DNA from 4 places in the Burkholderia crassaminum genome. Region 3 is predicted to be linked to each of the others. Evidence: predicted binding sites of a transcription regulator. Region 3 holds the regulator's gene; each other region holds the start of a gene.
The links. The regulator FliA, encoded in region 3, starts transcription of late flagellar genes. The targets are predictions, from matches to a motif close to CTAAAGTTTNNNNNNNNNNNGCCGNTA.

Region 1: the regulator FliA is predicted to act here: its motif matches at 1,522-1,548, upstream of fliS (flagellar export chaperone FliS).
Region 2: the regulator FliA is predicted to act here: its motif matches at 1,875-1,901, upstream of flgM (flagellar biosynthesis anti-sigma factor FlgM).
Region 4: the regulator FliA is predicted to act here: its motif matches at 1,676-1,702, upstream of motA (flagellar motor stator protein MotA).

The regions. Positions count from the first base shown of each region.
Region 1 covers NZ_OZ183799.1:3,569,543-3,572,745, reverse strand. The annotation lists gene fliF (flagellar basal-body MS-ring/collar protein FliF) at 1-814, opposite strand, end outside; gene fliE (flagellar hook-basal body complex protein FliE) at 1,064-1,408, shown strand; gene fliS (flagellar export chaperone FliS) at 1,623-2,057, shown strand; gene ACPTTF_RS16585 (flagellar protein FliT) at 2,054-2,386, shown strand; gene ACPTTF_RS16580 (flagellar hook-length control protein FliK) at 2,517-3,203, shown strand, end outside.
Region 2 covers NZ_OZ183799.1:3,528,896-3,532,098, forward strand. The annotation lists gene ACPTTF_RS16390 (flagellar basal body rod protein FlgB) at 1-357, opposite strand, end outside; gene flgA (flagellar basal body P-ring formation chaperone FlgA) at 562-1,812, shown strand; gene flgM (flagellar biosynthesis anti-sigma factor FlgM) at 1,931-2,260, shown strand; gene ACPTTF_RS16405 (flagella synthesis protein FlgN) at 2,332-2,772, shown strand; gene ACPTTF_RS16410 (SGNH/GDSL hydrolase family protein) at 2,957-3,203, shown strand, end outside.
Region 3 covers NZ_OZ183799.1:237,232-240,434, reverse strand. The annotation lists gene ahcY (adenosylhomocysteinase) at 1-1,190, opposite strand, end outside; S-adenosyl-L-homocysteine riboswitch at 1,223-1,351, opposite strand; gene ACPTTF_RS01005 (RNA polymerase sigma factor FliA) at 1,439-2,173, opposite strand; gene ACPTTF_RS01000 (MinD/ParA family protein) at 2,196-3,014, opposite strand; gene flhF (flagellar biosynthesis protein FlhF) at 3,007-3,203, opposite strand, start outside.
Region 4 covers NZ_OZ183800.1:3,160,351-3,163,553, forward strand. The annotation lists gene ACPTTF_RS31185 (aldehyde dehydrogenase family protein) at 1-236, shown strand, start outside; gene ACPTTF_RS31190 (patatin-like phospholipase family protein) at 475-1,401, opposite strand; gene motA (flagellar motor stator protein MotA) at 1,875-2,744, shown strand; gene motB (flagellar motor protein MotB) at 2,755-3,203, shown strand, end outside.

The DNA of each region.
Region 1 (3,203 bases), 3.3 Mb from region 3:
CGTACTTGAGCTGGCTGGCGTCGAGGCCGGATGCCGATGCGGTCTGGGTCAGCAGGTTGCCGTCCTGGTCGACGATCGTCACGTTCTTCGCGGGCATGTCGGGCACGCCGGACGACACCATCCGCGTGATCGCCTGCACCTGGCCCTCGTCGAGCACGCGGCCCGGGTAAAGGTCGACGAACACCGACGCGCTCGGCGATTCCTTGTCGCGCACGAACACCGACGGCTTCGGGATCGCGAGATGCACGCGTGCGCCGCGCACGGCGTTGATCGATTCGATGGTGCGCTGCAGCTCGCCTTCGAGCGCGCGCTGGTAGTTGATCTGTTCGGCGAACTGGCTGATGCCGAATTTCTGGTTGTCCATCAGCTCGAAGCCGACCGAGCCGCCTTTCGGCAGCCCCATCGCGGCGAGCTTCAGGCGCGTTTCATGCACCTGGTTCGACGGCACGAGGATCGCGCCGCCGGCATCGGCGAACTTGTAGGGAACGTTTGCCTGCTGGAGCGCGGCAATGATCGCGCCGCCGTCGCGGTCCGACAGGTTGCTGTACAGCACGCGGTAGTCGGGCGCGCGGCTCCACAGCACGAGCGCGGTGATCACGGCGACCGCGAACGCGACGGCGATCAGGAACGGCAGCTTCGGGTTGCCCTTCATCCGCGAGATGCCGGGAATGCGTTCCGCGAAGCCGCCGAGGCCGAAGTCCGCGCCGGCGCCACCCACGCCCGGCATCGCGGCGGCCGCGGCGGCGCCGGGCGCCGGGCTGGCGAGGCCCGCGCGGGCGTCGGGATTGATCAGCGAGTTGGCCTGCGAATCCATGCGTCGAGTTTCTCCGGAGCGGGACGACTGAGCTCGCTCGGACGAGCGGGCGGACAATGACACGATGCGATTATCGTGACCCGGGCCCTACTCCGATCGACCGAAAAGAGCGGGGTTTCCCCCGTACTTTCTCGGCTTTGACGCGCGTCACGCTGCTATCCTTTTTCGCGATCCGGCATGGTGCGCGTGGTGCGGCGCCGGCGGAAACACCCGGTGCTCCGGGGCACTTCTCTCAGTTTTGGGGACAGCATGACTGCGAACGTCAGCGGAATCGGTTCGGTGTTGCAACAGATGCAGTCGATGGCCGCGCAGGCGTCCGGCGGCGTCGCGAGCCCGACGGCAGCGCTGGCCGGCTCGGGCGCGGCGACGGCCGGCACGTTCGCGAGCGCGATGAAGGCGTCGCTCGACAAGATCAGCGGCGACCAGCAGCACGCGCTCGGCGAGGCGCAGGCATTCGAGGTCGGGGCGCCGAACGTGTCGCTGAACGACGTGATGGTCGACATGCAGAAAGCCAACATCGGCTTCCAGTTCGGGCTCCAGGTCCGCAACAAGTTGGTGAGCGCTTACAACGAAATCTCGCAGATGTCGGTCTGACGCGACGGGCATCCGGCAACGGGCATCCGGGGACGGCCATCCGGACAGGGTTATTCAGGGAAGGGCTCCGCGCTGGCCGGCGCCTTCGGCGCCTGGCGGCAGGCCCGGCTTGCCTAAAGCTTTCCAAATCCCTTCCGATAACTCCGGTGAAGGCCGCGTCGTGCGATGCACGACGGCGGTTCCCGTATAGCCAAGGCATAACAAGGAGATGCGCATGTTTTCCCCAGGACACGCTGGAGCCAATGCCTACGCGCGTGTCGGCGTCGAGACGGGGGTGATGGGCGCCTCCCCGCACCGGTTGATCGCGATGCTGTACCAGGGCGCGCGGCAGGCGGTTGCGCTGGCACGCCTGCATTTGCAGCAGGGCAATGTGTCCGCGCGCGGCGATGCGATCGGCAAGGCGATCCGGATCGTCGAGAGCGGGCTGAAGGCGTCGCTGAACCGCGACGCGGGCGGCGAGATCGCGGAGCGGCTGGACGCGCTGTATGCGTATATCGGCCGGCGTCTGCTGGAAGCGAACGCACAGGCGAGCGACGCGATGCTGGTCGAGGTCGACGGGCTGCTCGCGACGCTCGAGGAAGCATGGACGGGGATCGCCCCGGAGGTCGCGCGGATGGCCGCGCAACAGGCAGTGGAAGCATCACGATGAATCGCAAGGCCGAATACTTCGCACGTTACGAGGCGCTCGCCGCCGTGTCGGGCCGGATGCTGGGCGCCGCCCGCAGCGCCGACTGGAGCGCGTTGCCGGGGTTGCAGGCCGAATTCATGCAGCTTGTCGACGGGCTGAAGGAGGCCGATCCGGGCGTCGTGCTCGACGAATCGGATCTCGGCCGCAAGCTCGACCTGATCCGCCGCATCCTGGCCGACGACGCCGCGATCCGCGATCTCGCGAGCCCGGACGTCGCGCGGCTGTCCGCGCTGTTCGAGGCGCGGCGCTCGACCAAGGTATTGACCGATCTCTACCGCGCGCGCGGGTAGGGTCCGTTTCCGGGGAAACGGGCGCGGGGGCGCACGAGCCCGTTGCGGCAGGCGCGCAGTTCCCGCGAGCGGCACCGGTGTGCCGTTCCCGGATTCGCAACGATGTGGCTGAGGTGAGCAGGCTCCGATCATGACCGGTATCGACTCCGTTGCGGCCGCGCTGCTGGCGAGCCGCCTCGACAGCTTGCTGACCGGCACCGTGTCGGCGCCCGCCGGCGGCGGCGCGACCTCGCAGGTCGGCACGCCGGGCACCGGCGCGCCATCTTCGCCTTCGGCCGGCAGCCCGCCCGCCGCGCCGCCAGCCTCCACACAGACCGCACTGTCCGACGTCGGGCGCGTGCTCGACGCGATCTCGCGGGCCGGCGGCGACTCGACGCCGGCCATTGCCGGGCGCGTGCCGCTGCTGGCCGATCCCACCGTGCTGTTGACCGACACGGCCGTGCCGGCCCGCGCGCCGGCCGCCTCCGATCCGGCGGCGTCTTCCACGTCTGCCTCCACCGCGGCGTCGTCCGCAGCGGCGACGCGTGACGCGGCCGCGGCCCTGCCGGTCGCGGCGCTGCGCGCAGCGCTCGCGCAGGCCGTGAGCGAAAGCGGTCTTTTCTACGAATCCCATCTGGCGCAATGGCTGGCCGGCCAGCGCCCGCTCGCGGCACTGATGCGCGAGCCGCAGGCGCGCCTCGCGGCCGCGCTCGCGCCGGCCGACCCGGATGCCGCGCAGCACGGCTCGACCGACGTGCTCGACGAGCTGCTCGCGCAACGGCCACCGCTGCCCGCGCCCGCGCGGGCGACGGCGCAGCCGGGCACGCCGGCCCAGGGC
Region 2 (3,203 bases), 3.3 Mb from region 3:
GAGCGACGGCTGCAGCGGCATCCGGTACTGCGCGCGGCCGTAGTCGTCCGCCGGGCCGCCCGTCGGGATCAGCTTCGCGGTGCCGGCCATGTGGCCCGCCGCCGTCGACACCATCGACATGCCGCTCGTCACGCCGGCCGGCCGCGTCATCGGCAGTTGCCCGGCGTTGCTCGGCGCGAGGCCGCCGCCCGCCTGCTTCAACGAGCGCGCGAGCGTCGACGCGAAATCGACGTCGCGGGCCTGATAGCCGGGCGTGTCGGAGTTCGCGATGTTCGACGACAGCAGTTCCTGCCGGTAGGCGCGCACGTCGAGCGCCTGTCGGCCGAACGCGAATTCCGCATCGAGTTTGTCCAGCATGTGTGCGTCTCTCCGTATGAAGCGCTGCACGCCCCTCGCGCCGGATGGCGACCCGAGAGGCTTTTTTCCATGACAGCGATGGTAGGCGCCGGACGCAACCGGCAATCGGGCGAATAACGCGGCAAAGGCCCCCTCTATTCATCGTTTGCGCGACGGCCCCGCTCCCTAGAATGCGAAGCGGAGCAACGGATCGGGGATACGGCGATGACTGGCAGCGCACTTCGCGGCAGGAACGGGCGGCTCACGCACGTCCGGCGTGCGTTTGCGCGTGCGTTTGCGCGTGCATTTGCGCTCGCTGCGGCGCTGTGGATCGCCGCCCCGGCCGCGCACGCGGACGACGGGATGATCGTGATTCCCGGACGCGGCGAGACGGCCGAAACCGCGCTCGCGCACGCCAATGCGGCGAGCGGCGGGCCGTTCGGCGGGAATGCGGCGACGGGTTCAGTCCTGGCGCCGGACGCGGGTCGCGCGGCGAGCGGCGCGGGTGCCGGCGCTGCCGGCTACGCGCCGCAACCGGCCGGCACGATGGTCGTGACGACCGTCCCGCCGCCGGCTCCTGCGCCGGCCGCTGCGCCTCGCCCCGTCTACGCAGCCGCCCGCACGAACGCCGGATACGGCACGCCGCGCGCCGCCGATCCGAATGCGATCGCGACGGTCGTCGCCGGCACGGCCGAGCCCGCGTCGAATCCCGCACGGCCCGCCCCGCAGCCGGCGATCGCCGCGCGCGTGGCGGCGGCCCGCGCCGCGTCGGCCTTACCGGCGCCGCGCACGACGGCAGGTTCCGCCAACCCGGCCCCGGCGGCCAATGCGGCCCAGCCCGTGACACCGCCCGGCCAGCAGGATCCCGAGTCGATCCGCCGCGCGGCCCTCGCGTTCCTGCAGCAACAGATCGCGGGCTTGCCCGGCAAGCCCTCCGCGACGGTCACGACCGCGTTTCCGCGCGGGCTCGCCGCGTGCACGACGCTCGAACCGTTCCTGCCGACCGGCGCGCGCCTGTGGGGCCGCACGACGGTCGGCGTGCGCTGCGCGGGCGAGCGGCCGTGGACCGTCTACCTGCAGGCGAAGGTCACCGTGCAGGCCACTTATTACGTCGCCGCGCGCCAGATCGCGCCCGGCGAGCCGCTCTCCGCGGCCGACCTGGTCGCCCGCGACGGCGACCTGACGGTGCTGCCGCTCGCGGTGATCACCGATCCGGCGCAGGCGATCGGCTCGACCGCGCTCGCGCGCATCTCGGCCGGGCTGCCGCTGCGGCAGGACCTGCTGAAGAGCGCGGCGTCGGTGTCGGCCGGCCAGACGGTGCGGGTCGTCGCGGCCGGGCCCGGGTTCACGATTTCGGCCGAGGGCAGCGCGCTGGCGAATGCCGCGCCCGGCCAGTCGGTACGGGTGCGAATGGCGGCGGGCCAGATCGTCACGGCGATCGTCAAGGACGCCGGCACCGTGGAAATTCCGTTATAGGGACGGATCTCGCCGCAAGAGTGTAAAGAATTGTTTATTCGGAGCATTTCGGGCTCGCGATGCTAAAGTTCGGGCCGACCCGGCCGTTATCTGGGTCAAACCGAACAGGAAACCCATCGTGAAGATCGATTCCACTCCGAACCCGAGCCCTCTGGCGCCGACCGGCAACGGCGCGAACCGTGCGCAATCCGGCACGGCCTCGTCTTCGTCCGCGCAAGCGGGCGATGCAGGGTCGACCGGCGGCGACACGACCGTGAACCTGTCGGGTCTGTCCGGCCAGCTGCGTTCGGTATCCGCGTCCGGCAACGGCGACATCGACACGGGCCTGGTCCAGTCGATCAAGGACGCGCTGAACAACGGCACGCTGACGATCGACGCGAACAAGATTGCCGACGGCGTATTGAATACCGCCCGCGAGCTGCTGCAGCAGCAGCGCCCGGGCAGCTGAAGCCGGCCTCGCGAGGCCGGTCCCCCGGTTTGCCGGCGCCCAACCCGCGCCGGCACGACGAGCATGACGCGATGAGAGAAGAGCTGCTGGCCACGGTCAACGACGAACACGCGACGGTCGAGGCGTTCGCGTCCCTGCTCGCCTACGAGGAAAAGGCGCTCACGATGGCCCAGCCGCTCGAGATGCTGCCCGGGATCGTCGAGAAGAAGAGCGAGCTGATCGACCGGCTCGCGCAGCTCGAACGCACGCGCGACACCCAGCTTTCCGCACTCGGCTTTCCGTCCGGCAAGAAGGGGATGGACCAGGCCGCCGAGCGCGATGCACGCCTCGCCGGCCGCTGGCAGCTGCTGCAACAGTCCGCCGAACGCGCGCGCCAGGCCAATGCGAACAACGGGATGCTGATCCGGATCCGGATGGACTACAACGAGCGCGCGCTCGCGGTACTGCGCTCGGCGCCCGCGCCGGCCGGCGTCTATGGCCCCGACGGGCGCGTATCGGCACTCACGCGCTGAAACACTGACTGACCGGCGGCGGCGCCGCCGCTACCGTCCCTGCCGCACCTCGTAGCACCTCGCCGCCGTTCGCGGCATCTCAAGTTTCGACAGACCGGGCTCGAACCCGGCAACCACGGTCCCTTCCGATACACGGCTGCGCAGCCGCGCCGCCGTTCCGTCACAACAATCAGAAGAGGGCCGCATGCCATATTTCCGCATTCCGTTGCCATACCGCGTCGCCGCCGTTTCCGCCGTCGCGGCGCTGGGCGCCGCATTGACGCTCCCCGCCGCGCAGGCCGCCGGCTCCGCGCCGCTGCCCACGCCGACGGGCGACATGTCACTGTCGCCGGCCGGCCCCGACATCGTGCCGCCGGCCGCATCGAGCACACCCGGCGCGACGCCGCGCGCGTCGCGCCGCGGCTCCGACACCTACACCTACCTGCGCTGCT
Region 3 (3,203 bases):
ACGAACGACGGGTGGCCGGTCGCGCAGCCGAGGTTCACCAGGCGGCCTTCCGCCAGCAGGATCACGCGCTTGCCGTCCGGGAAGATGATGTGGTCGACCTGCGGCTTGATGTTTTCCCACTGGTACTGGCGGGTCGACGCGACGTCGATTTCCGAGTCGAAGTGGCCGATGTTGCAGACGATCGCGTTGTGGCGCATCGCCTTCATGTGGTCGTGGCCGATCACGTGGAAGTTGCCGGTGGCCGTCACGAAGATGTCCGCCTTGTCGGCCGCGTATTCCATCGTCACGACGCGGTAGCCTTCCATCGCCGCCTGCAGTGCGCAGATCGGATCGATTTCGGTGACCCACACGGTCGCGCCCAGGCCGCGCAGCGATTGCGCGCAGCCCTTGCCCACATCGCCGTAGCCCGCAACGACCGCGACCTTGCCCGCGATCATCACGTCGGTCGCGCGCTTGATGCCGTCGACCAGCGATTCACGGCAGCCGTACAGGTTGTCGAACTTCGACTTCGTGACCGAATCGTTCACGTTGAACGCCGGGAACGGCAGGCGGCCGTCCTTTTCCATCTGGTACAGGCGGTGCACGCCGGTCGTGGTTTCTTCGGTCACGCCCTTGATGTGCGCGAGGCGCTTCGAGTACCAGGTCGGGTCGATGTCGAGGTGCGCCGCGATCGACTTGTACAGCGCGACTTCTTCCTCGTTGGTCGGCTTCGCGATCACCGAACGGTCCTTCTCGGCCTTCGAGCCGAGGATCAGCAGCAACGTTGCGTCGCCGCCGTCGTCCAGGATCATGTTCGCGAATTCGCCGTTCGGCCATTCGAAGATGCGGTGCGAGAACTCCCAGTATTCGTCGAGCGATTCGCCCTTGAACGCGAACACCGGCGTGCCGGCTTCGACGATCGCGGCAGCCGCGTGGTCCTGGGTCGAGAAGATGTTGCACGACGCCCAGCGGACGTCCGCGCCGAGCGCCTTCAGCGTCTCGATCAGCACGCCCGTCTGGATCGTCATGTGCAGCGAACCGGCGATGCGCGCGCCCTTCAGCGGCTGCTGTGCCTTGTATTCGTCGCGGATCTGCACGAGGCCCGGCATTTCGGTCTCGGCAATGTTCAGTTCCTTGCGGCCCCAGCCGGCCAGCGCCATGTCGGCGACGACGAAATCGTTGGAAGCTTTGGAATCGATAATGGCGTTCATCACGCCCTCCTTTCTAAAAAGTTTCTAGATTGGTGACGTGAGCGCCGTTCAGGAAGCGGGGCCGGCGCGACAACACGCTAAACGCGCGCCGCACGGCTGCTTGGTGAAGCCTTCCGAGCCTGGCGGGCCCAGACTGGCCCGTCGCAACGCTCCTCGGAAAACGGGAAGGATTGTAGCAAATCGGCGCGCAAAATGCGCACACCGATGCCAGGCGCGCGGCGTCGGCGCGCGCGGCCGTCAGGAAAGGGTCAGGATTCCGCGCCGACCCACGCCTGTTCGCGCAGCCGTGCGCGCAGGCGCGCGACGGCCTGGCTGTGCAACTGGCATACGCGCGACTCGCTCACTTCGAGCACCGCGCCGATCTCGCGCAGATTCAGACCCCGTTCGTAGTACAGCGACATCAGCAGCTTCTCGCGCTCCGGCAGCCGCTCGATCGCCTCGACGAGCGCTTCGCGCAGGTGCTCGTCGAGCAGCGCCGACAGCGGATCGGCGTGATCGACGCGATAGCGGTCGAGGAACGGCTCGTCGTCGGCCGCGCGGTCGAAATCCTCGTAGTAGATCAGCTGGCTGCCGTGCAGGTCCTGCAACATCCCCTGGTATTCGTCGAGCGGCATCTTCAGGTGCTCCGCGATCTCGGTCTCGCTCGCCGAGCGACCGAGATGCTGCTCGACCTGGTGCACCGCGTGCTCGACCTCGCGCGACGTCTTGCGCAGGCTGCGCGGCAGCCAGTCGTTGCTGCGCAGCTCGTCGAGCATCGCGCCGCGAATGCGCTGCGTCGCGTAGGTCTCGAACTGCGCGCCCTGGTCTTCCTTGTAGCGGCCGGCCGCGTCCATCAGGCCGATCATGCCGGCCTGGATCAGGTCGTCGAGGTCGACGCTCGCCGGCATCTTCGCGACGAGCTGCAGCCCGAGGCGGCGCACGAGCGGCGCATATTGCGCGAGCACGTCGGCCTGGGACATCTTTCCTTGAGCGTTGTACATCATGGCCCCCTCCTTCCGGTGGCACTCACGCGGCGTGTGCCGCGCCCGCCTCATACGACGGCTTGCCGCCCGCGTGCACGGCGCGGCCCGCGCCCGTTCGCGGGCGCATCGGCCAGTACAGCAGGTCGGCGGCAATCTGCCGGTAGTCGCGCGCGGCGGCCGACGACGGGAACGCGTCGACCGCCGCGCGCATCAGCTCGCGCGCATGCTCGACGAGCGGATCGGCGCTCACGCACCCCGCGTCGGCGATCGACACCGTCAGGTAGCGGCTCGCGACGCCCGCGAGGTTGTCGAACGCGACCTTCGCGTCCGCGTGGCTGCCGACGTGATTGGTCAGCACGCGGAACTGCGCGAACGCATGCGCGAAATGCAGCCGCTTCATGCACGCGTACGCTTCGGTGATCGCCTGCGCGGCGACCCGCGTCACGACCAGCACGTCGTGCGCTTCACGTGCGAGCGCCGAAAACGAACCGTCGGCGCCGAGCTGCGCGTCGACGAGGACGATGTCGGCCGGCCCGTCGATGAAATCGCTCAGCTGCGCGTCGGTGTAGCCGGCGCGCGCGAGCCGTGCGGCGCCGCACAGGCCGAAGCCGGCCGCGACCCGCGTGCGCTCGCCGTCGCGCAGCCACGCGCCCGCGAGCGTCGCGCTGGCCGAATGCACGTCGGCGCGCTCGTCGACGACGAGCACATCCTTGCCGAGCGACGCGAGCGCCGCCGCCAGGTTCACGACGGTGGACGTGCAGCCGACACCCGCCGGCCCGCCCGCCACCGCGACGATGCGCGACGCGCGCCCGGCCAGCAGGCGCCGCAGCCCTTCGGCCTGGTCGATGATCCGTTTATCCAAATCGCACCTCGTGCAGCTCGGCGGTGGAACGTGCGGTCAGTGCGGAAAGCAGCGTCGGCATGTCCTCGTCTTGCGGCACGAAGGGCGAGCCGTCGCGCGGTACACAGAACGCGCTCTTCAGCAGGAATTTGGTCGACGCGACGTACAGGTTCTCCGGCACCTTCTGGCCGGTCGACACGTAATGGATCG
Region 4 (3,203 bases), on a different replicon from region 3:
TCGCGAACGACACGCGCTACGGGCTCGTCGCGACCGTCGTGACGCGCGATGCGGATATCGCAAAGCAATTCCAGCAGCGCGTGCGCGCGGGGCTCGTGTGGATCAATGCACCGCAGCTCATCTATCCGCACGTGTGCTGGGGCGGGTTCGGGCTCAGCGGGATCGGCCGCGAACTCGGCGTCGCGGGGCTGCGCAGCTATCAGGAACTGCGCCACGCGATGCGCGCGATCGACTGACCAGTGCGGCCGTTCAGGCCGTTGGCGGCACCGTGTCTCGTGCACGGTGCCGTTTTTTTTCTCGAGGAGAGGGGCAGGCAGCGTGGCGTTCCGCGTTCTGCCGTCGGCGGTCGGCGGTCGGCGGTCGGCGTTCGGCGTTCGGCGTTCGGCGTTCGGCGTTCGGCGTTCGGCGTTCGGCGTTCGGCGTTCGGCGTTCGGCGTTCGGCGTTCATGAGTTTGCACGGCACGCGAGCAACCCTCAATGCGACAACGCCGCTGCATGATCGTGCTCGCGCAGCGGGCCAGGAATCGCGCACTCCGCGAGCCCGCCCGCGTCGATCCACGTGCGCGTACGTTCCGCGGCCTTGTCGATCAGTTGCGCACACTGCGAGTAATCGTATGACGACACGTCGAGCGGGCAAAGCGGCGGCACGACATGGATTTGCGCGCGTGCCGCGTACAGCTCCAGATCGCGCACCAGTTGCCGCGCGATCACGAGCGTCAATGCGTGCGTCGCATGCGCGATCGCGCTGCGCGGCGGTACGCGCAACGCACAGGCAAACCCGGCCGGCAGCACGACGATCCGCTTGACGCCGAGCGCAATCGCCACGGAGATCGGCGTATTGTTCGCGACGCCGCCGTCGACCAGCTCCACACCGCCGATGCTGACCGACGGAAACACGCCGGGAATCGCCGCGCTGGCCTGCACGGCATCCACCACCGGGCCGGCGGACAGCACGACTTCCTGGCCGCTCAGCACGTCGGTCGCGACGATGTGGAGCGGCAACGCGGCCTGCTCGATCCGCCGGTACGGCAGGTTCCTTTCCAGCAGCAGGCGCAGCGCGTCGGCTTCGACCAGATGCGGCCGGTTGCGCAGCAGCATCGCGACGATGCTGCGCATCGAGAACGGCATGACGTCCTGGCGGCGGATCCTGCACCACAGCGCGGCGAGCATCGCGACGCCGTCCGCATCCGGCCGGCCGGCGAAATAGGCGGCATTGATCGCGCCGGCCGATGCACCGACGACGCAATCGGGCCGTTCGCCGCTCGCGACCAGTTCGCGGAGCATGCCGACCTCGATCGCGCCAAGACTGCCGCCGCCGGCGAACACGAAGGCGGTCGAGGGAGTGGAATCGGACGTCACGGTGCACCCTCCTGCGGTTGGCTGCAACAGTACTTTCTCCATGATGGATCGTGCGGCGCCCCGTATGTCCTGATGAAAACCCTGCCGGCACGCGGCCCCGGCCGTTCGGCGACGATGCGCGCCGCGGTTCCCGGCATCCTGCGATGAAGCTTTCATGGGGAAGGTTACGTCATGCGCCGCCCCGTTTCCGGTTCGCATCCCTACGGAAATCAACGCGAAGGCCGCGCACTTTTTGACTTCGATCAAGAAAATCGCGCACCTCGGCGCTCGCAAACGTGTGCCGGGCGTGAATCCCGCTTGATACGTGGAATCACGGGTTCAGTCGTCCGGGCGATCGCCGTTATTGCATCAACACCCGCCGACCGGCATCGCGTCGCGACGCATCGGGACGGCTGCCCGGATCGCACCCCACATACAACGATCCGGCGCCGTCGCGGGCATGGAGCGGTATGGCCGGATGTCCCGCTCGCCTTTCGACAACAGATGCAGCAGCGCAAGTCGCGCAAGAGGTAATCATGTTTGTAGCCATCGGGTGGATCGTCGTGATCGGGTCGGTGATCGGCAGCTTTGTCGGCGTGGGCGGCCATTTGCCGGCCTTGCTGCAACCATTCGAACTCCTTTGCATTTTCGGCGCCGCGCTGGGCGCCTTCGTCGTCAGCAATCCGGTCACGACGTTGAAGAAGACGATCAAGAGCCTGCCGACCTGTTTCAAGGGCGGCAGCTATACGAAACAGCAATACGTAGAACTGATCGCACTGCTGTACGAGCTGCTGCAGAAGGCGCGCAAGGACGGCATGATGGCGCTCGAGGCCGATGTCGATGCGCCCGAGCAAAGCCCGCTGTTCCAGAAGTATTCGCATGTGCTCGAAGAGCATCACCTGCTCGACTTCATCGTCGATTATCTGCGGATGATGTCGGGCGGCAACGTGAACGTGCTGGAAATGCAAGACCTGATGGATGAAGAACTGCATATGCACCATGCGGAGGCGTCGGTCGCGGCCAACGCGATCCAGAAGATGGCGGACGGCCTGCCTGCGTTCGGCATCGTCGCGGCGGTGATGGGTGTCGTGCATACGATGGGCTCGGTCGGCGCGCCGCCGGCCGTGCTCGGCAAGATGATCGCCGGCGCGCTCGTCGGCACGTTCCTCGGCATCCTGCTCGCGTATGGCTTCGTCGGTCCGCTCGCGGATCTGCTCAATGCGAAGGGCCGCGCCGCGGCCAAGCCGTTCCAGTGCGTGAAGGCCGTGCTGCTCGCGTCGATGAGCGGCTACGCGCCGGCGGTGGCGGTGGAATTCGGCCGCAAGGTGCTGTTCACGGCCGATCGCCCGAGCTTCAAGGAGCTCGACGAGGCCGTCCGCGCGACGAAGTCGCCCAAGCCAGCGTAACGGAGGCGCCATGGCCGACAGTCGCTCCAACCCGTCGAAACAGTCCGCATCGGCATCGCGCGTCGTCGTGCGCCGCAAGAAAGGCGAGGACCACGATGCCCACCACGGCGGCGCATGGAAAATCGCCTACGCCGATTTCGTCACGGCGATGATGGCGTTCTTCCTGCTGATGTGGCTGCTCGGCTCGGTGTCCAAGTACGACAAGCAAGGGATCGAGGATTACTTCAACACGCCGCTGTCGACGCTGCTGTCCGGCGGGAAAGACGCCCAGGCGCCGCGTCCGAGCGTCGTGCAAGGCGGCGGCCGCGACCTGTCGAACCCGGCGCCGGCCATCGACGAGAAAGCGCAACCGGTGCCGGCCAGCTCGCCCGCGGCACTTGCCGACATCGTCGATACGCAAAAGCTCGAACGCCTGAAGGCGAAGCTGAGCGCGGCGATTGCACAAAGCCCGTCATTGCG